DNA from 2 places in the Thauera sp. AutoDN2 genome. Region 2 is predicted to be linked to the other one. Evidence: predicted binding sites of a transcription regulator. Region 2 holds the regulator's gene; the other holds the start of a gene.
The links. The regulator FliA, encoded in region 2, starts transcription of late flagellar genes. The targets are predictions, from matches to a motif close to CTAAAGTTNNNNNNNNNNNNGCCGNTA.

Region 1 (11,096 bases), on a different contig from region 2:
ATCACACGTTGCGATACACCTCGGCCCCGCTCTTCACGAACTCGATCGACTTCTCCTCCATGCCCTTCTTGAGCGCCTCGGCCTCGTCGATGCCCTGCTGGGCGGCGAAGTCGCGCACGTCCTGGGTGATCTTCATCGAGCAGAAGTGCGGGCCGCACATCGAGCAGAAGTGCGCCACCTTGGCCGAGTCCTTGGGCAGGGTCTCGTCGTGGAATTCCTTCGCCTTGTCGGGGTCGAGGCCGAGGTTGAACTGGTCCTCCCAGCGGAACTCGAAGCGCGCCTTGCTCAAGGCGTTGTCGCGGATCTGCGCGCCGGGGTGGCCCTTGGCGAGGTCGGCGGCATGCGCGGCGAGCTTGTAGGTGATGATGCCTTCCTTGACGTCCTGCTTGTTGGGCAGGCCCAGGTGCTCCTTGGGCGTCACGTAGCACAGCATCGCGGTGCCGTACCAGCCGATGGTGGCCGCGCCGATGCCGCTGGTGATGTGGTCGTAGCCCGGGGCGATGTCGGTAGTGAGCGGGCCCAGGGTGTAGAAGGGCGCTTCCTTGCACCACTCGAGCTGCAGATCCATGTTCTCCTTGATGAGCTGCAGCGGCACGTGGCCGGGGCCCTCGATCATGACCTGCACGTCGTGGCGCCAGGCGAGCTCGGTGAGCTCGCCCAGGGTCTTGAGCTCGCCCAGCTGCGCCTCGTCGTTGGCATCGTAGATCGAGCCCGGGCGCAGGCCGTCGCCGAGGCTGAAGGCCACGTCGTAGGCCTTCATGATCTCGCAGATGTCCTCGAAGTGGGTGTAGAGGAAACTCTCCTTGTGATGCGCCAGGCACCACTTGGCCATGATCGAGCCGCCGCGGCTGACGATGCCGGTCATGCGGTTGGCGGTCAGCGGCACGTAGCGCAGCAGCACGCCGGCGTGGATGGTGAAGTAGTCCACGCCCTGCTCGGCCTGCTCGATCAGGGTGTCGCGGAAGATCTCCCAGGTGAGGTCTTCGGCCTTGCCGTTGACCTTCTCCAGGGCCTGGTAGATCGGCACCGTGCCGATCGGCACCGGGCTGTTGCGGATGATCCACTCGCGGGTCTCGTGGATGTTCTTGCCGGTGGAGAGATCCATCACCGTGTCGCCGCCCCAGCGGATCGACCAGGTCATCTTGTCGACCTCTTCGGCGATGCTGGAGGTGACCGCCGAGTTGCCGATGTTGGCGTTGATCTTGGTGAGGAAGTTGCGGCCGATGATCATCGGCTCGGACTCGGGGTGGTTGATGTTGTTCGGGATGATGGCGCGGCCGCGGGCGATCTCGTCGCGCACGAACTCGGGGGTGATCGTCGCCGGCAGGCTGGCGCCGAAGTTCTGGCCCGGGTGCTGGCGCAGCATCATTTCGGCCATCTTCTGGCCCTTGAGGCCGCCGCTGGCACGCAGCGAGGCGATGTACTGCTCGCGGTTGAGGTTCTCGCGGATGGCGACGTATTCCATCTCGGGGGTGATGATGCCGCGGCGGGCGTAGTGCATCTGCGTGACATTGCCACTGAGATTGGCCCCCGCCTTGGCGCGGCGCGGCTTGCGATGCAGGCCGGGGAAGCGCAACTCGTCCAGGCTCTTGTCGGCGGCGCGCTGGCGCCCGAATTCGGACGAAAGATCGGGCAGCAGCTCGGTGTCGGCACGCTCCTCGATCCACTGCTGGCGCAGCGCGGGCAGGCCGGAGCGGATGTCGATCTTCGCGGCCGGGTCGGAGTAGGGGCCCGAACAGTCATAGACGAAGATCGGCGGGTTCTGCTCGGCGCCGAAGGAGGCCGGGGTGTCGGCCTGCGAGATCTCGCGCATCGGCACGCGGATGTCGGGGCGTGAGCCCTCGACGTAGATCTTGCGCGAGTTGGGTAGCGGGGCGATCGCGGCCTCGTCGACATGGGCCTTGGCGGCGATGAATTTCTCGTTGGCGTTCATGCGGTCTCCTGGGGAGGGGGGAGCGTTGGTTATGTGCTGCCTGGGATGCATGCCGGCGGGCAGGCGCCGGCGGTGGATGCGCTCACCGCTTCCACAGTGCGTGGAAATGATGCACCGGTCCATGGCCGCTGCCGACCGCCAGCTCGCCCGCATGCGCGATCGCACCGAGCAACCATTGGCGTGCATGGCGCACCGCGGCTTCGACGGGACGGAACTGGCCCTCGGCCTGCGGCAGCAGTGCAGCGATCGCCGAGCTGAGCGTGCAGCCGGTGCCGTGCGTGTTCTTGGTGTCGATGCGCTGCGCCGGCAGTTCGACCATACGGTCGCCGTCGAAGAGTAGGTCGACCAGGTCGTCGCCGGGCAGGTGGCCGCCCTTCAGCAACACCCAGCGCTCGGAGGACAGCGGCAGCAGCTCGCGCAGGCGCTCGGCGGCGCGGTACATCTCCTTGACCGTGTCGGGCGCGCGCTGCTCGAGCAGCACGCCGGCCTCGGGCAGGTTGGGGGTGATCAGGAAGGCCTGCGGGAAGAGCGCCTCGCGCAGCGCCGAGATTGCGCTCTTCGCCAGCAGGCTGTCGCCGCTCTTGGCCACCATGACGGGGTCGAGCACCACGCGGGCGGCCTTCCAGTGCGCGAGGCGGTCGGCCACCGTGGCGGTGACCTCCGCACTGCCGAGCATGCCGATCTTGGTGGCGTGGATTGCGACGTCGGCGAACAGGGTGTCGATCTGCAGGCGCAGGAAATCGGTGGGCGGTACATGCACGCCGGTGACCGCCTGCGTGTTCTGCGCCGTGAGGGCGGCAACCACGCCGCAGCCGTAGGCGCCGAGCGCGGAGAAGGTCTTGAGGTCGGCGAATACGCCAGCGCCGCCACTTGGATCAACCCCGGCGATGGAGACGACGTTGGGGATGCGCGGTGGGACGGAGGAAGAAGCGGACGACGCGCTGCCGGTGGCAGCGGATGTTGCGGACGAGCTCATGAATTACGTTTCCCTACGCCGGTGCGAGCCGGATCAGGTTCCAAGGGTGTTTCTCAGCCCGTGCGCGGCGGGCACCCCTAACGAGAGCTGGGACGATACTGGATGCTCCCGGGCGTGGCAAGGTGCTCAAGATTTTGTGGAAAAGGTCGATTAGCATGATGAACATTCCGCATCCGCCTACGACGATGAGACCTTTCCGCTCGATCCTTGCCGCATTGCTGCTCGCCCAGGCTGCCGGAGCCGTGCAGGCTGCCGACTGGCAACTCGTGCTGAGCGACCGCAATCGCCGCGTCGAGATCGACCGTGGCAGCATCCTGACCTCGGATGGGGGCACGAAGATTTCCTGGGGACGGGTGGTGCTGACTACCGAAGAGGCGCGCGCCTCGGGGTACGCGATGATCAAGGCCCTGAATCGCTACGACTGTCGTAAGCGCAGCTTCACCACCATCAAGCGCGTGTATGTCGATGCCTTCGACAACATCGTGCGCGAGGAGTCGGTTGCGGACCAGACTTTCCTGGAGGTCGCGCGCGGTTCGGTCGATGAGCGCATGTGGCGCGAGGTTTGCGAGCCGCCCTCCGCAGCCGACCTGCAGAAGCTCGCCAGCGAGGCTGCAAGCGCCGCTGCCGCCCGGCAGGACGGGTCCGCCACGGCCGTGGCGCCTGTGGCAAAGCCTGCAGCGCCCGCGCAAGCGAAGCCGTCGGTCGCGGAAGGGGCGGGCGCTGCGGGGCGCGAGCGTGCAGGCAGCATCGCAGCGGCGCCCGAGACCCCGCCGGCCGCCTTGAAAACCGCAGCCGTGCCGACGGACGGAGGCGAGGTGGTGCCTGCCTTCGAAACCCATGTGGAGATTCCTGCCAAGTTCCTGCCCGGGGGGCAGGGCGCAGCTGCCGACAGTGCTCCGCGCACATCCATCCTCCCCCCGATCCCCACGCTCGCAGCCAAAGCGGAACGGCCACCCGAGCCTCCGGCCACGCAGGCGGTCCGTCCCCAGCCGCAGGTGGCCACTCCTTCGAAGGAATCGGGTCCGGTGACGGGGGTTTCAGTGGCCTCGCCGGCCGAAACCCGCAAGCCGTCCGCGCCGCCCCCGGCAGGTGCCCCTTCTGCGCCTGCGCGCAAGGCCGTGGCTGTGTCCCGTCAGGGTAGTCCGGCGCTCAGCGCGCGTGCGCGCGACGTGGCCCTGGCGGCGCCGCGCTCGCCGGCGGTGCGTCGAGATGCAGCGGCCGTCCCGGCAGAGCAGGATGCGATCGCCGACCTGCTCGCGCGGCAGGCCATCCGTCTTAGCGCGGTGGGCGAAGGCCAGCCGGGTTGGAGCTATGCAGGCGAGACCGGGCCCGAGCACTGGGGGCGCTTGCGGCCCGAGTGGCGCGTCTGCGAAGAGGGCAGGCGGCAGTCGCCGATCGACCTGCGTGACGGGCTTGCGGTGGATCTGGAGCCGGTCAGGTTCCACTACCATCGCAGCGGGTTCCGCATCCGCGACACCGGAAACCTGCTGCAGGTGGATGTTGGCAACGGCATGGGCGTGATCGTGCGTGGCGTGCGCTATGAGCTTGAGCGCTTCACGCTGCATCGCCCCTCGCAGGACCGGGTCGGTGGCATGGCGCACGACATGGCGGCCTATCTCGAGCATCGCAGCGCCGACGGGCGGCAGATGATCCTCTCGGTGCTGCTGTCCGCTGGGGGGGAGGAGCACCCCCTGTTTCGCACCTTGTGGGCCAACCTGCCGCTGGACCGCGGGCGTGCGTTCACGCCCGAGGCGGTGATCGACCTGGCGACGATGGTGCCGCAGGACCCCGGGCACTTCCTCTACACGGGCTCGTTGCCCACGCCGCCGTGCACGGAGGACGTGCTGTGGGTGGTAATGAAGACGCCGGTGCGGATCTCTGACGCCCAGCTCGACGTTTTTGCGCGACTCTATCCGCGCAACGGCCGTCCGATCCAGCCGGATAACGGCCGCCTCGTGCTCGAGTCGCGCTGAACGGGCCTTTGCGGCGTTACACTAACGCCGCTTCGTCGCGCAGGCCGGCCGCGGTGCCCATGCGGCATGCCTGCCTTGCATAGAGATCGATCCCCGATGCGCTCCCGTCTTGCCCCGATTTTTCTGGGCGGCTGCTGCTTGCTTGCCGCCTGCTCTGCGCCCGCACCCGAAACGCCGCCGCTCCGCGCCGTCATGGTGCGCACCGTAGACGGCGCCGCGGCGCCGCAGGCTATCCAGCACTATGCAGGCGAGGTGCGTGCGCGCATCGAGGTCGACGTCGGCTTCCGGATCGGTGGCAAGCTCGTCGAGCGCAGGGTCGATGTGGGGTCGGAGGTGGCAGCAGGTGCGACGCTTGCGCTGCTCGATCCCGAGGATGCGCGCCTTGCGGCCGATGCCGCGGGCGCTGCGGCGATGGCTGCGGAGGCGGATCTGGCGCTGGCGTGGGCCGAATACGCGCGGGCGCAGGAGTTGGCCGCGCGCAAGTTCGTTTCGCCCGCGGCGCTGGATGCGCGCCGCACGGCGCTGCAGGCCGCCGAGGCGCGCTTGCGGCAGTTGCGGGCGCAGGCCGAGGGCGCGGCCAACCAGGCTGGCTATACCCGCCTGGAGGCCCCCGCGGCCGGGGTGATCACGGCCGTACTGGCCGAGCCGGGGCAGGTGGTGGGCGCGGGGCAGCCGGTGTTCCGTCTCGCCCGCCCGGAAGCGCGTGAGGTGCTCATCCATGTGCCAGAGGGGCGCGCCGGCGCGTTGCGCCAGGGCATGCCCGCGGTGGTGCGGGCCTGGGCGGCTCCCGAGCGCGAGTATGCGGCACAGGTGCGCGAGATCGCGCCGGCGGCCGATGCCTCAACCCGGACCTTTGCGGTGCGCGTGGCGCTGGCTGAGGCCGATGCAGGCTTGCCGCTGGGGGCTACGGCAGGGGTGCGGTTTGCCATGCCCGAGGCGGGCGATGCGTTGCTGCTGCCGCTGGCAGCGCTCACCCGGCTGGACGATGCTGCGGCCACCGTATGGCTGGTTGATACCGACGGCAGGCTGGCGCCGCATGCGGTCGAGGTTGCGGCCTGGCGCGAGGATGGCGCCCTGGTTCGCGGCGGCTTGCCGTCACGGGCGAGGGTGGTGGTGGCCGGCGTGCATACCCTGGTCGAGGGCGAGCAGGTGCGCGCAGTGGAAGAGGGCGCGCCCGTGCTGCTGGACGTTGCACGATGAGCCTGCCCGAGCCCAGCCCGATCGGGAGCGGGCGCTTCAATCTCTCCGAGTGGGGGCTCAAGCACCGCGCTCTGGTGCTGTATTTCCTCATCGTGTCGACCCTGCTCGGGCTGTTTTCCTATGCCCGCCTGGGCCAGTCCGAGGACCCTCCGTTCACCTTCAAGGTGATGGTGATCCGCGCCGAGTGGCCCGGGGCGAGTGCGCTCGAAATGGCCGAGCAGGTCACCGACAGGATCGAGAAGAAGCTGCAGGAAATCGCACAGGCCGACGTCATCCGCAGCTACTCCAAGCCGGGCGAGACGATGGTGTTCTTCATCGTCAAGGACGCGACCCTTTCGCGCGACGTGCCCGACATCTGGTACCAGGTGCGCAAGAAGATCGGCGACATTGCCGGCACTTTCCCAGCAGGCGTGCGCGGGCCCTTCTTCAACGACGAGTTCGGTGATACCTATGGCAACCTCTTCGCGCTGGTCGGAGAGGACGTCAGCCATGCGGAGCTGAAGCGCCACGCCGATGCGATCCGCAGCGAGCTGCTGCGGGTGAAGGACGTTGCCAAGGTGAGCTTCTTCGCCGAGCAGCCGCAGCGCGTGTTCGTCGAGATCTCCAATGCCAAGCTCGCGACCTTCGGCCTGCGCCTGGACGACATCGTGGGCGCGCTTGCCCAGCAGAACGCGGAGACGGGTGCGGGTTTCTTCGAGACGGATGAGGAGCGCGTCTGGCTGCGCCCCTCGGGCCAGTTCGAGGATCTCGACGCGATCCGCGATACGGTGATCCGTGCCGCCGGGCGCAGCTTCCGGCTCGGTGATGTCGCGGAGGTGCGGCGCGGGTACGCCGACCCGCCGGGCGAGCGGCTGCGCTACATGGGGCAGGAGGCGCTCGGTATCGGCGTGTCGATGCGCAGTGGCGGTGACATCGTGGCGCTCGGTCGTCACCTCGACGAGGCGGTGGAGAAGATCGACGCCCAGTTGCCGGCGGGCATCCGGCTCGAACGTGTCGCCGATCAGCCACGCGCGGTCACGCGGGCGGTGAACGAGTTCGTCAAGGTGCTGGCCGAAGCGGTGATCATCGTCATGGCAGTGAGCCTGCTGTCGCTCGGCTTCCGCACCGGGGTGGTGGTGCTGGTGATCATTCCGGTGGTGCTGGCGATCACGTTCATGTTCATGCACCTATTGGACATCGGCCTGCACAAGATCTCCCTCGGCGCGCTGATCATCGCGCTTGGCCTGTTGGTGGACGACGCCATCATCGCGGTCGAGATGATGGCGAGCAAGATGGAGCAGGGCTGGGGCCGGGTGAGGGCGGCGAGCTACGCCTGGACCTCGACCGCGATGCCGATGCTCTCGGGCACACTGGTGACGGCGGCGGGCTTCCTGCCGGTGGCGCTGGCTGCCTCATCGGTGGGCGAGTTCACCCGCTCGATCTTCCAGGTCACGGTGACCGCGCTGCTGGTTTCGTGGATCGCGGCGGTGATCTTCGTGCCCTATCTCGGCTACTACCTGCTCCCCGACTTCAGCAAGCGCGCAGGCAAGCCCTCCTGGCTGGCGCGCCTGGTCGGCAAGTTGTGGCCGGCGATCGGGCGCCGCATGGCGGAGCACGACCTCCATGCCCACGAGCAGCACGACGAGTTTGCGATCTACCACACCGCCTTCTATAACCGCCTGCGCAGGCTGGTCGATGCCTGCGTGCGCCTGCGCTGGGTGGTGATCGTGCTCACGGTGGCGATCTTCGCAGCATCGCTGTTTGCGTTCGGGCGCTTCGTGCCGCAGCAGTTCTTCCCGGATTCGACCCGGCCCGAGCTGCTCGTCGATCTGCGCATGGCCGAGGGCGTCTCGCATCAGGCGACCGAGGCGGCGGTGCTGCGGCTGGAGGCCTTCCTGAGCGAGCAGGACGGTATCGAGAACTACGTGTCCTGGGTTGGCAGCGGCAGCCCGCGCTTCTACCTGCCGCTGGACCAGCAGTTGCCGCAGACCAGTTTCGCGCAGGTCGTCATCCTGACCGCCGGGCTGGCCGAGCGGGAGGCGTTGCGCGAGAAGCTGATCCGCCTGTTCCAGGATGAGCCCTGGCCCTTGCGCGGCATTGTCAACCGGCTCGAGAACGGGCCGCCGGTCGGCTTCCCGGTGCAGTACCGGGTGAGCGGGCCGGATCTTGGCGAGCTGCGCCGTCAGGCGCACGCCGTGGCCGAGGCGATGCGCGGCAATCCTCACCTGTCCAACGTGCATCTGGACTGGGAAGAGCCGTCCAAGGTGGTGCGCCTGGCCATTGATCAGGACAAGGCCCGCCTGCTCGGGGTGAGCACCCAGGACATTTCGAACCTGCTCGCAACCTCGCTGCAGGGCATGACCGTGACCCAGTTCCGCGAGGGCACCGAGACCATCGGCGTGGTGTTGCGCGGGGCGGAATCCGAGCGCGTTCACCTGTCCCAGCTGTCCGATCTGGCCTTGCCGGTGGCGGGCGGACGCAGTGTGCCGCTGGCGCAGATCGCGCGTCTGGAACACGACTTCGAGCCGGGCGTGATCTGGCGCCGCAACCGCATCCCCACCGTCACCGTGCGCGCCTCGCTCTACGGCGGCACGCAGCCTGCCGTCGTGGTGGGACAGCTGGCCGGGCAGATGCAGGGCATCCGCGACGCCTTGCCACTCGGTTACCGGCTTGATGTCGGCGGCTCTGTGGAGGAGAGCGCCAAGGGCACCACATCGGTCGGCGCCGGCATGCCAATCTTCGTGCTCGTCGTGCTCACGGTGCTGATGCTGCAGCTGCAGAGCTTCTCGCTCACCTTCATGGTCGTGCTGACGGCGCCGCTGGGCCTGATCGGCGTGACGGCCTTCCTGCTCGCGTTCAACAAGCCCTTCGGGTTCGTCGCCATGCTCGGCTCCATCGCTCTGTCGGGCATGATCATGCGCAACTCGGTGATCCTGGTGGACCAGATCCGTCAGGACATCGAGGCGGGGCGCACGCGTTGGGATGCGATCGTGGAGTCCACGGTGCGGCGTTTCCGCCCCATCATGCTCACCGCCGCCGCCGCCATCTTCGCCATGGTGCCGCTGTCGCGCAGCACCTTCTTCGGTCCGATGGCGGTGGCGATCATGGGCGGCCTGACGGTGGCCACCGTGCTCACCATCCTTTTCCTGCCGGCGTTGTACGCCGCGTGGTTCCGGGTAAAGCCTTCGCATGTCGAGCGCGGTGGCAGCGCGGATGGGGCTGCGGCTTCTGCGCTAGAATGACGCGGTTTGCCTGTACGGGTAACGCTAACAATTAGCGTGTGCTAATATTCTGCCGGGAGTCCCTGATGAATTTCGAGAAAGCGCGCTTCAACATGGTCGAGCAACAGATCCGCCCCTGGGAGGTGCTGGATCAGGACGTGCTCGACCTCCTGATGACGGTCAAGCGCGAGGAGTTCGTGCCTGCCGAACATCGCGAACTGGCCTTCGCCGACGTCGAGATTCCGATCGGCTGCGGGCAGGTGATGCTGAAGCCGGTGATCGAAGGCAAGGTGCTGCAGGCCCTGCGTCCGGCGAAGTCGGATTCGGTGCTCGAGATCGGCTCGGGTTCGGGCTATTTCGCCGCGCTGCTGGCCGCGCGTGCCGAGTGGGTGCGCAGCATCGAGATCGAGCCGGAGCTGGTCAAGCAGGCCAGCGCCAACCTCGAGCGCAGCGGTGTGGGCAACGTCGTGGTCATGCAGGGGGACGGCATCCATGGCTTCGCCGAGCGTGCGCCTTATGACGTGATTGCCGTTTCGGGTGGACTGTCCTCGGTGCCGCAGGCGCTGCTCGAGCAGCTCAAGGTCGGTGGCCGCCTGTTTGCATTTGTGGGGGAGGCGCCGGTGATGAAGGCCCGCCTGATCACTTGCGAGGCCGAAGGCCGCTTCCGCACCGAGGACATCTTCGAGACCGTGGTGCCGGTGCTGCGTAACGCCCCGGCGCGCGACCCGTTCAGCTTCTGAGCGACGCATGCAGCAGATCACTCCGCGCAAGCTTGCCGAACGACTGCAGGATGAAAGCCGGCCTGCACCCTTGCTGCTCGACGTGCGAGAAGCCTGGGAACTGCAGATCTGTCAGATCCCGGGGTCGGTGGCGATGCCGATGGGCAGCGTGCCGGCGCGCTACCTGGAGCTCGATCGCGAGCGCGAGACGGTGGTGATCTGCCATCACGGCGGGCGCAGCTGGCAGGTGTGCATGTTCCTCGAGCGCCAGGGCTTCTCCAATCTGGCCAATCTGTCTGGCGGCGTCGCCGGCTGGGCCAACGAGGTCGATCTGAACATGCCGCAATATTGACTGCGGCGCAGCACAACAGCGGAGCGGAGCACGATGAAGCGAATCCTGGCAGTTCTTGTCGCAGGCCTGTTTGCAGGGGGCACCGCGGCTGCGGACCTCATGCAGGTGTATCGGGACGCGGTTGCCAACGATGCGAAGTTCTCCGCAGCACGCGCGCAGTACGAGGCCGGGCAGGAGAAGGTGGTGCAGGGGCGTGCCGGTCTGCTGCCGCAGATCGGGATGTCGGCCAATACGACCCATAACGACTCCGAAATCACCCCCGCGACCGGCCCTGGACGGGACTACACCTACAATACCAACGGCTACGGTGTGCAACTCACCCAGCCCCTGTTCCGCTGGCAGAACTGGGTGCAGTACAAGCAGGGCGAACTGCAGACTGCGCTCGCGGAGACGCAGTTCGGTATCGCTCGCCAGGATCTCGTACTGCGGGTCGCAGAAGCCTATTTCAACGTGCTCAATGCACAGGATGCGTTGGCCGCGGTGACGCAGTTGCGTACCGCCGCCGCCGAGCAGCTCGAACTGGCGAAGACCAGCTTCGAGGTTGGTACGGTCACCATTACCGACGTGCATGAGGGGCAGTCGCGCTTCGATCTCGCCTCGGCGCAGGAGATCGCCGCGCAGAACCAGCTCGAGGTCGCGCGCCAGAGCCTGGCGCAGATCATCGGCAGCCAGCCCGAGCCGCTCGCCGGCCTGCGCGAGGGCGTGGCGCTGCAGCGTCCGCAACCCGAGAACATCGCCGACTG
Region 2 (11,096 bases):
TCGTGGCATTCCGGTCGGCCTGCATCCCGAGGAAGGCGTGCCGGTGGTGGTGCTGGCCTACACCCGCCTGCACGCCGGCGGCAAGTTCGACAAGCGCGAGGGCAATTCGGCCTACGCCTTCTCGGGCGGTCTGCACGGCGTCGGCGTATCGGTGACCAATGCGCTGTCGACCCGCATCGAAGTCGAGGTCAAGCGCGATGGCAAGATCCACCGCATCGACTTCGCCGATGGCGGTGAGACGATCAGCCCGGTGCGCATCGAGGGCGACTGCGGCCGCCAGACCGGTACCCGGGTGCGCGTGTGGCCCGACGGCAAATACTTCGAGTCGCCTCGCGTTCCGATGAACGAGCTCGAGCGCCTGCTGCGCTCGAAGGCGGTGCTGCTGTCCGGCGTTGCGGTGCGGCTCGACATCGAGCAGGCTAGCGGCCCGGCGCTGACCAAGACCTGGTCCTACCCCGAAGGCCTCGCCGGCTACCTGAAGGAACTTGCCGGTGACGTCGAGCCGGTGGCGCCGATCTTCACCGCCGAGAAGTACGCCGGCAAGGACGACCCGACGTTCGCCCCGGGGGAAGGCGCAGCCTGGGCGCTGGCGTGGTTCGAGTCGGCGGTGCCAAGCGAGTCCTACGTCAACCTGATCCCGACGGTGAACGGCGGCACGCACGAGTCCGGCCTGCGCGCCGGCGTGTTCGAGGCAATGAAGTCCTTCATCGACCATCACACCTTGCTGCCGCGCGGCGTCAAACTGCAGCAGGAGGACGTGTGCGGGCGCATGAGCTTCGTGCTGTCTGCGCGCCTCCTGGACCCGCAGTTCCAGGGCCAGGTGAAGGAGAAGCTCAACTCGCGCGAAGCGGTGAAGCTGGTGTCCTCGCAACTGCGCGACCCCTTCGAGATCTGGCTCAACAACCACGTCGAGGCCGGCAAGGCCATCGCCGAGTTGTCGATCAAACAGGCGCTGGCAAGGCAGAAGAGCGCACAAAAGGTCGAGAAGAAGAAGACCTCAGGCGTTGCCGTGCTGCCGGGCAAGCTGTCCGACTGCGAGTCCGAGGACATCGCCGACAACGAGCTCTTCCTGGTCGAGGGCGACTCCGCTGGCGGCTCGGCCAAGATGGCGCGCAACAAGGAAACCCAGGCCATCCTGCCGCTGCGCGGCAAGGTGCAGAACGCGTGGGAGATCGACCCCGACCGCCTGTTCGCCAACGCCGAGATCCACGACATCGCGGTGGCGCTCGGCGTGGATGCGCACAAGGCCGACAGCGAGGTCGACCTCTCCGGCCTGCGCTACGGCAAGGTCGTCATCATGTCCGACGCCGACGTGGACGGCGCCCACATCCAGACCCTGCTACTGACGCTCTTCTTCCGCCACTTCCCCAAGCTCATCGAGCGCGGCCATGTTTATGTGGCACAGCCTCCGCTGTACCGCGTTGATGTGCCCGCCCAGGGCAAGAAGCGCCCACCGCGCCGGCTCTACGCACTCGACGAGCGCGAGCTCGCCGCGATCCGCGACCGCCTGGAAAAGGAAGGCTTCAAGCCCGACGCGATCGAGATCGGCCGCTTCAAGGGCCTGGGCGAGATGAACCCCGACCAGCTGCGCGAAACCACCATGGACCCCGCCACCCGCCGCGTGCTGCCAGTGAAGGTGCGTAGCGGCGCGCTGCAGGACACGCTGAAGATGTTCACGCTGCTGATGGGCAAGGGCGAGGCCTCGGGGCGGCGCGCGTGGATGGAGGAAAAGGGTGACAGCGTCGAGGCGGATGTCTGAGCGCCTGAGGACCCGCAAATGAATACAAACTCCAATGACAAGCTCACACCGGTCGGCGCACTCGACGCCCTGACGCTGTTCGAGCCCGATTTTTCGATCACGCGCGATCAGCCTGCAGAGGCGGAAACGCGCACACCGATCGACACGGGGTCGAACCTGGAGCGCGCGCCGAACGAAAGCGAAGATCACCAAGCATGAGCAACGACACTCCCGACCTGTTCGGCGCCCCCGAAGCGTCTGAATCTGCTACGCCGCTGACGACCGCGGTCGCACCGGCGCTTCCCGCCACGAGCCAAACGCCCGCGACCACGATTGGTGCGGACCAGCCCCCGCCCCCCGCCCCGCCCGCCGAGCCCGACCCCGAACCCGAGGACGAAGGCACCCTGGCGCTCGACCGCTACGCCGAGCGCGCCTACCTCGCCTACGCCATGAGCGTGGTGAAGTCGCGCGCGCTGCCGCAGGTCGAGGACGGCCTGAAGCCCGTGCAGCGCCGCATCCTGTTCGCGATGAACGAGATGCGCCTGTCGTCCACCTCCAAGCACGTGAAGTCGGCGCGCGTGGTCGGCGACGTGATCGGCAAGTACCACCCGCACGGCGACTCCAGCGTCTATGACGCCATGGTGCGGGTGGCGCAGGACTTCTCGCTGCGCTATCCGCTGGTCGACGGCCAGGGCAACTTCGGCTCGCGCGACGGCGACTCGGCGGCGGCGATGCGCTACACCGAGTGCCGCCTGACCCCAATCGCCGAACTGCTGCTGTCCGAGATCGACCGCGGCACGGTGGACTTCATCCCCAACTACGACGGCGCCTTCGAGGAGCCGCAGCTGATGCCGGCGCGCCTGCCCTTCGTGCTGTTGAACGGCGCCTCGGGCATCGCCGTGGGCATGGCGACCGAGATTCCGCCGCACAACCTGCGCGAGGTGGCCGAAGCCACCTGCCACCTGATCCGCCACCCCGAGGCCACGCTCGAGGATGTGCTCGGCATCATCCCCGGGCCGGACTTCCCCGGCGGCGGCCAGCTCATCTCCACCCCCGAGACCATCCGCGACGCCTACGCGGCGGGCCGCGGCAGCCTGCGCCTGCGCGCACGCTGGAAGATCGAGGAACTCGCCCGTGGCCAGTGGCGCGCGATCGTCGAGGAGCTGCCGCACGGCGTCTCCACCGCGCAGGTGCTGTCCGAGATCGAGACCCTGACCAACCCGCAGCCGCGCACGGGCAAGAAAGAAGTCTCGCAGGAGCAGAAGAACCTCAAGCAGCTCGTGCTCGGCGTGCTCGACACGGTGCGCGACGAATCCAGCGACAAGGCCCCGGTGCGCATCGTGCTGGAGCCCAAGTCCAGCCGCCAGAACCGGGACGAGTTCATGGCGGTGCTGCTCGCCCACACCAGCCTGGAGACCTCGGCCTCGGTCAACATGACCATGATCGGGCGCGATGGTCGACCGCAGCAGAAGAACCTTGTGCAGATCCTGCGCGAATGGATCGACTTCCGCTACGTCACCGTCGAGCGCCGCACCCGTCACCGCCTGGACGAGGTGGATCGCCGCATCCACATCCTCGAAGGCCGCATGATCGCCTTCCTGCACATCGAGGAAGTGATCCGCGTGATCCGCGAGTCGGACGAGCCCAAGCCGGCGCTGATCGCTGCCTTCGGCCTCTCGGAGACGCAGGCCGAGGACATCCTCGAGATCCGCCTGCGTCAGTTGGCCCGCCTCGAAGGCTTCAAGATCGAGAAGGAACTCGCCGAACTCAAGGACGAACGCACCGGCCTGCAGCACATCCTGGATAACCGCGCGGCGATGACCAAGCTGATCCTCAAGGAGATCCAGGACGACGCGAAGAAGTATGGCGACGACCGCCGCACCCTGGTCGAAGCGGTGGCCGCGGTGGCACCTGCCGAGATCAGCGTGCCGGACGAGCCGGTCACCGTGATCGTGTCGAAGAACGGTTGGGTGCGTTCGCGCCAGGGTCATGGCATCGACCCCGAAGGCATCGCCTACAAGGCCGGCGACTTCGGCTTCGCGGTGATCGAGACGCGCACCACCTGGCCGCTGATCGTCATCGACAGCAATGGCCGCGCGTACACGGTAAAGGTCTCCGACCTCCCCGGCGGGCGTGGCGACGGTGCGCCGATCACCACCCTGGTCGAGTTCCAGGACGGCGGCAAGCTGGCGCAGGTCGTGACCGACACGCCGGAGTCGGTGTACTTCTTCGCCAACAGCGGCGGCTACGGCTTCCTGTGCAGCGTCGCGGATGCCACCAGCCGCCAGCGCGCAGGCAAGGCCTTCATGAGCCTGGAGAAGGGCGAGAAGGTGTTGCCGCCGGCCAAGGTCCTTGGCGACTGGATTGCGGCAGCGTCCGAGAACGGCCGACTGCTGGTCTTCCCCCGCCCGGAGATGAAGACGCAGAGCGGTGGTCGCGGTGTGATCGTGATGGCACTCGACGAAGGCGAGGCGCTGGCCGCCGTGGCGGTGCCGGCAGACGATGCGGTGCTGACGATCGAGGGCGTGGGACGCGGTGGCAAGACGGTGCGCATCGAACTCAAGCCCTCGCAGCGCGAACCGCTACGCCACCGTCGCGCGCGCAAGGGTGCGCCGCTGGCGCCGAAGGTGAAGCCCGAGCACATGCGCTGAGGACGTCCCATCACCCAGCTCAGGGATGTGGACGTCGGGAGAGGAGGTGTACAGTGGGATGGGCAACCGCCTTGGTCAGGGTCAGCCCTCCGGATTGCCTGGCAGGATCGACCGGATCGGGTCGTCCGGAGGGATCGTGGTCGGGCCCGGCTCCGGCAGAAGGTCTGCGGTGCGCGACTCGATCAGCACGGTGACGCGCCGGTTGCGGCTACGCCCTTCGTCGCTGGCATTGTCCGCAACCGGGCGCTGGTCGGCATAGCCGGCTGCGGTGAGGCGGTCGGGCGCCACGCCGTTGTCGATGAAGAGCCTCGCCACGGTGGAGGCGCGCACCGCCGAGAGTTCCCAGTTCGAGGGGAAGCGGAAAGTATTGATGGGCACGTTGTCGGTATGCCCTTCGACCGTGATCGGAAATCCAGCAGGCGCCAGGACCTGCGCCACGGCCTGCAGCGCCGAGGCCGCCTGCGCGCCAAGCACGGCTTCGCCCGCGCCAAAGAGCAGGCTGGCGTTGATCTCGACGCTCACGCCGAAGGCACCCTCGGTGACATTCACCTGCCCCGACTGGGTCAGGGGCGACAGCACGCGACGGATCTCTTCCGCCATGTCGCGCATCTGCCGGGCAACCTCGCGACGACGCTGCTCGACCACCTCCTCGGTCGCGGGCGGACCTGCCTGAGTGATCGGCCTTGTCGGCATCAGGCTGGTGGTGGGCAGAATCACCTGCTCGCCGCTTTCATTGACGGTGACATTGCGGAAAGCCTGCACCATGGAATCGGAGAGCACCCGGTACTTGCCTTCATTCACCGAGGACAGCGAGTACATCACGACGAAGAACGCGAACAGCAGGGTGATGAAGTCGGCATAGGAGACGAGCCAGCGCTCGTGGTTCTCATGCTCTTCTTCGTGTCTGCGCCTGCGCCTCATGTCCGTTGTGTCCGCGTCAGACCACGTAGCCCTGCATGCGGCTGGCGACGATGCGCGGGTTGTCGCCATTGGCGATCCCGATCAGCCCGTCGACGAACATCTCGCGCTGCGTGGTGAGCATCGCGATGTGGGCGGTCAGCTTCTTGGCGATGGGCAGGAACACCAGGTTCGCGAAACCGACGCCGTAGATCGTGGCGACGAAAGCCACCGCGATGCCTGCACCGAGGCGCGAGGGATCGGAGAGGTTCTCCATCACATGGATCAGACCCATCACGGCGCCCAGGATGCCGATGGTGGGCGCGTAGCCGCCGGCCGCCTCCCAGATGCGGGCACACTGCCGCATCTGCGCCTCGCGCACGCCGATCTCCACCTCCAGCAACTCACGCAGGCGCTGCGGGTCGATGCCATCGACGAGTAGTTGCAGACCCTTGCGCATGAAGGGATCGCTCAGTCCATCGACCTGGCGCTCCAGATTCAGCAAGCCCTCCTTGCGTGCGGCGTGACTCCAGCCCGACACCTGTTCGATCACGGCCTGCTGATCGACCGCGGGCGGAACGAACACCCAGCGCACCATGCGCATGCCATCGACGAAGGTACGCAGGGGACTCTGCAGCATCACTGCGCCAAGGGTGCCGCCGACCACGATCAGAAAGGCCGTGGGCTGGAACAGCGACGACAGATGCCCGCCTTCGAGCATCTGCCCGAGCACGATCGCGGCGAGACCGAGGGCGAGGCCGAAAAGGCTGGTCTTATCCATGATCGGGTCTGGCCGTCAGCACAGCATGCATGATCAGTTCGCCGCTTTCTGCTTCGGGGGACGCCCCCGCCGGCGTGCCGCTGGCCGCCCTGCCCCGCCTTCGAAGATGGATGCGCGCAGGCGTGCGACGGCCTGGCTGTGCAACTGACAGACGCGGGATTCGGTCACTCCGAGCACTTCGCCGATCTCGCGCAGGTTGAGCTCTTCGTCGTAATACAGGGCCATCACCATCTGCTCGCGCTCGGGCAGATGCTCGATCGCGCCGACCAGTCGCCGGCGCATGTCCGCGTCCTCGAGCAAACTGAGCGGGTTGGCGTCGTCCTGGGCCAGATGGCGATCGAGGTAGTCATCGCTCTCCTCCCGGTTGAAATCCTCGAAGTAGACGAGCTGGTGCCCACGCGCGTCCTGCAGCATGCGCTGGTAGTCGTCCAGCGACATTTCGAGCGCTTCGGCGAGTTCGGACTCGGTGGGCGAGCGGCCGCACTGCTGCTCCAGTTCATGGATCGCTGCCTCGATCCGGCGCATGTCTCGACGCAGGCTGCGCGGCAGCCAGTCATTGTCACGCAGGCCGTCCAGCATTGCGCCGCGGATGCGCTGCACCGCGTACGTCTCGAACTGGGCGCCCAGTCCGTGCTCGTAACGGCCCAGGGCATCGAGCAGCCCCATCATCCCGTTCTGGATCAGGTCATCCACGTCCACGCTCGCAGGCAGCTTCGCCATGAGCTGGAAGGCAATGCGCTTCACGAGGGGGGCATAGGCCTCGACCAGGCTCGCCTTGTCGAGATTACCGTTTGCGTCGTACATCCACTGGGCCTGTATGGTCTTGCGGCGCGGGCTCCGGAGCCCACCGCTTCCGGTCATTGGAGGCCCTAATTGTCCGGCAGCGCCGACGGCATTACCAGCGGGATATTTCACACTCATGGACCGACCCGCCTGGCAATCCGTGTTCCGGACACGCTGCGAGCTGCAGCAAGGCCGGCCACTCGGCGCAGGAAGGCAGCCCCGGCTTCGGGCTGGGACAATTCCAGTGGCTGGCGCAGCCCGGCGGCGATGTCATCGCGCTCGAGTTCACCCAGCCAGGCAAGGGGAACGCCTACATGGCGAACCACCAGCGCCTCGAGACTGCGGAAGAACGCCGCCGCATCAGCGCGCCCGCGTGCACCGCACACGGCGACATGCACGGAACCGGCGCCCGCCGCGGCGAGGCCCTTGATGCTCCGGTAGGCGTCAGTCGCGCCGCTTGCACTCGCCTCGGCCACGACCAGCCGGCGCGGTGCAGCCTGCACGAAGGGGGACGGCTCGGCCACCGACTCCGCCGCTGCATGCACGAGCACGAAGCTCGCATGGCGGTGCAGGATACGCAGCGCCTCGACCAGGCAGGCCCTGCGCGCCTCATCGAGCAAGGGCAGCGCCAGCGCGGCCGCGGCCACAGGCACGCGCCCGACCAGCCCGGGGACCGTCTGGAGGATGCCCGAGAGCCGGGTGCGGCCATCGAGCAATTGCAGTAAGTCGGTACCCTCGCTCACGCCGAGCGCGTCGGCCAGGGTGTCGCTGCCTTCGGCTTCGTCAAGGATGACCACGCGCTCCGCACGTCCAGCGATGCGGTGCGCAGCCAGCACGGCATTCTGGGTCCGCGTCCTGCCGCCCACGTACAGCGCCACCACCTGCGGCGGCGCGCGGCGGAAGAGGCGGCGCAGTCCTGCGGCCTGATCTTCGCGTCCATCCAGCATGATCACGCCCCCCCGGCGGCCGCCAGCATGAATCCGGCCTCGTCGCCGTTCAGATGCCAGGGCGACTCACCCGCATGCTCGCGCAGGGCGCGGTGGAGGAGATAGGCCCGATTCGGAAGATGCAGATCTTCAGGCACCCGCTGGCCATTGGTCAGGTAGCGGATGTCGAGTTGATGGCGCACGGTCACATCGAGTGCCGGCGCCAGGGATGCCGCCTCGTCAACCTTGGTGAAGATGCAGCCCGCGAGATCATCGCCGGCATAGGCGCGCACCACGTCGTCCAGGGTGTCGCCACGCACGGTGGCGTTGAGCAACAACAGGCGGCGCACATCACCCGCACCGGACAGCATCGCAGCCTGCTCGGCCACCATGCGATCGCGCTGGCTCATCCCCATGGTATCGATGAGCACCATGTGCTTGTTGCGCAAACCTGCCAGTGTCTGTCGAAGATCAGCCGCGTCGCGCACCGAGAACACCGGCACACCAAGGATGCGGCCGTAGATGCGCAACTGCTCCTGCGCACCAATGCGGTAGCCGTCGGTGGTGATCAGGGCGAGCTTGCCGGCACCGTGACGCACAACGCAGCGGGCGGCCAGCTTGGCCGTGGTGGTGGTCTTGCCCACGCCGGTCGGGCCCACGAGGGCAAACACCCCGCCCTGATCGAGCAGATCCTCGTCGGAGGCGCAGGCGTGCATCATACGGTCCAGCGCCGCGCCCGCGGCCTCGCGCGCCTCGGTGCGCCCAGCATCCTCCGCAACGGCCTCGACGAGCTTGCGCGCAGTCGCGGCCGAGAATCCTGCCTCGAGCAGTTCGCCCAGCATCGCGGCGCGCGCTGGAGCATGGCGACGGGTTTCACCCCAGGCGAAACCCGCAAGCTGGCGCTCGATCATGCTGCGGATACCGGTCAGTTCGGACATCAGGCGGGCATTGGTTTCCTGCAGCTCGCGCACCCGCGTGCTGCCGAACTCGTCGGCCGACGGAGCCGCCATTGCACGGCCCGCCGCCCGCCCCGACGCGACCGCTGGCGCCGGGCTCGCCCCCTGCGCCGGGCGAGCCGTTTCTGCGGCGCTGCGCAGAATGGCCTCGCGGGCACGCACGGTATAGTCGGCAGTTTCAATCCGCGGGGGGTTGAACGGACGCAGCACTGGCTCGGACGCCTCCGGCGCGGGGCGCAGCGGCGGACGCTCGACGTTGCGCGCGGCCTTTGACGCCAGCGCCGACAGGCTCACCTCGAAGTCGCCATCGTCTGCCTCGGGCTGCATCCGCGCACGCATCGCGGCAGGGGCGGCAGGGGCGGCAGGCGCTACGGTAGCGCTGCGCGCGGTCACGGCCGCACGGTTCGCGGCCTGCAAGGCCCCCACGGCCTCACCCGGCAAGGCGAGGATCTCCACGCCGCCTTCGACGGCGCGGTTGGACAGGACGATCGCATCCGGACCAAGGGCTTCCTTAAGCGCGCGGAGCGCCTCGCGGGCGGTGGGGGCAAAGTAGCGTTTGACGTTCATGGCGATTCTCCCGGTGGCCACGGTCGACCACTGTTTGATGAGGATTATCGCCACACCCGGTCAAGGCCCTTGGGTCGAATAAAGCGGCTTTCCCCCGTCAATTCGAGTGCTCGGACGCATGGCCTGCACAGGGAAGAAAGGCCTGTACGCAGGGACTCGACAGCCCGTGCGCAAGCCGGACACCGAGCCGGTGCAGGGACAGCGCTCAACCCTGCGCGCCGACCATTGCGGTGACGCGAATCGTGCGGCTCTCGGGCACCTCGCTGTTGGAGATGACCTTGAGCGAGGGCACCGCGCGGCGCAGGAAGCGCGACAGCAGCATGCGCAACTGCGCGGGCACGAGCAGCACCGGCGGCAGACCGATGTCCTCCTGGCGCTGGGCGATCTGCGCCGTCTGGCGCAGCAGGGTATCGGCCAGGCCCGGCTCGATCGCACCGCCCTCGCCGCCCGAGGCCATGGCCTGCATGAGAATGCGCTCCAGCCCCGGCTCCAGCGCCATGACCTGCACCTCGGTGTTGCCCGGAAACAGGCTCTGCATGATCGCGCGTCCCAGAGCCTCGCGCACCTTGGTGGTGAGCTGCATCGGGTCCTGCGTGCGCGGCGCATGCTCGGCGAGCACCTCGATGATGCTGCGCATGTCGCGGATGTTGACGCCTTCCTCGAGCAGGTTCTGCAGCACGCGCTGAACCGTACCGATGGCCAGCGCCTTCGGCACCAGATCCTCGACCAGCTTGGGCGAATCCTTGCCCACGTGGTCGAGCAGCGCCTGGGTTTCCTGGCGGCCGAGCAGTTCCGCGGCGTGATTGAGGATGACGTGGTTGAGATGGGTAGCCACCACGGTGCTGGCATCGACCACGGTGTAGCCGAGCGCATGGGCCTGCTCGCGCATGCCGCTGTCGATCCACACCGCGGGCAGACCGAACGCCGGATCGGTGGTTTCACGCCCGGCAAGGGGGCCGGACACGCGGCCCGGGTTGATCGCAAGGAACTGACCCGGATAGGCCTCCCCGCTGCCAACCTCGACCCCCTTGAGGGCGATGCGATAGGCGTTGGGCTTGAGCTCGAGGTTGTCGCGGATATGCACCGGGGACGACAGGAAACCCACCTCCTGGGCGAATTTCTTGCGCAGCCCGCGGATGCGCTTGAGCAGCTCGCCATCCTGCCCTTTATCCACCATCGGGATCAGGCGGTAGCCGACCTCAAGCCCCAGCACGTCGACCTGGGAGACGTCGTTCCAGCTCGCCTCCTGGGCCTCCGCGGCGGGCGCGGCGGCTGCGGCCACCTGCTCGGACGGCGCCTGGGCAGCCGTCGACGCCTCGGCGATCCGCTTGTGTCGCATCCAGGCCATCGCCCCAAGCGTCAGCGCGATGAGCAGGAAGACGAGGTTCGGCATCCCGGGAATGAGCCCGAGCACCCCGATGATGACGGCGGTCAGCGTCATCACCATTGGATTGGAGAACACCTGGGCGATGATGACACCGCCGATGTCGCCCTCGTCACCCACGCGCGAAACGACCAAGCCGGCCGCCACCGAGATGATCAGCGCCGGGATCTGAGCCACCAGGCCGTCACCGATCGTGAGCAGCGCATACGTGCGTCCCGCCTCACCCACCGCCATATCATGCTGCATGATGCCGACGAAGAGGCCGCCGAGGATGTTGATGACGAGGATGATGATGCCGGCCACCGCGTCGCCGCGCACGAACTTGGAAGCACCGTCCATGGCGCCATAGAAGTCGGACTCCTGCGCGATCTCCTTGCGCCGCTGCTTGGCTTCCTTCTCATCGATGAGCCCCG

Region 1: ACPT9U_RS06390 (surface-adhesin E family protein) is a predicted target of FliA. The motif match lies at 3,035-3,061, and genes of this name have one in related genera.

What each region holds. Positions count from the first base shown of each region.
Region 1 is NZ_JBNCAR010000007.1:87,553-98,648, forward strand. Features, by position in the region: gene thiC (phosphomethylpyrimidine synthase ThiC) at 2-1,933, opposite strand; gene thiD (bifunctional hydroxymethylpyrimidine kinase/phosphomethylpyrimidine kinase) at 2,016-2,909, opposite strand; TPP riboswitch at 2,903-2,998, opposite strand; gene ACPT9U_RS06390 (surface-adhesin E family protein) at 3,095-4,882, shown strand; gene ACPT9U_RS06395 (efflux RND transporter periplasmic adaptor subunit) at 5,075-6,082, shown strand; gene ACPT9U_RS06400 (efflux RND transporter permease subunit) at 6,079-9,303, shown strand; gene ACPT9U_RS06405 (protein-L-isoaspartate O-methyltransferase family protein) at 9,369-10,022, shown strand; gene ACPT9U_RS06410 (rhodanese-like domain-containing protein) at 10,030-10,353, shown strand; gene ACPT9U_RS06415 (TolC family outer membrane protein) at 10,387-11,096, shown strand, end outside.
Region 2 is NZ_JBNCAR010000008.1:42,341-53,436, forward strand. Features, by position in the region: gene ACPT9U_RS06840 (DNA topoisomerase IV subunit B) at 1-1,759, shown strand, start outside; gene ACPT9U_RS06845 (hypothetical protein) at 1,778-1,957, shown strand; gene parC (DNA topoisomerase IV subunit A) at 1,954-4,389, shown strand; gene motD (flagellar motor protein MotD) at 4,471-5,310, opposite strand; gene ACPT9U_RS06860 (flagellar motor protein) at 5,327-6,067, opposite strand; gene ACPT9U_RS06865 (RNA polymerase sigma factor FliA) at 6,101-6,871, opposite strand; gene ACPT9U_RS06870 (MinD/ParA family ATP-binding protein) at 6,985-7,797, opposite strand; gene flhF (flagellar biosynthesis protein FlhF) at 7,800-9,299, opposite strand; gene flhA (flagellar biosynthesis protein FlhA) at 9,505-11,096, opposite strand, start outside.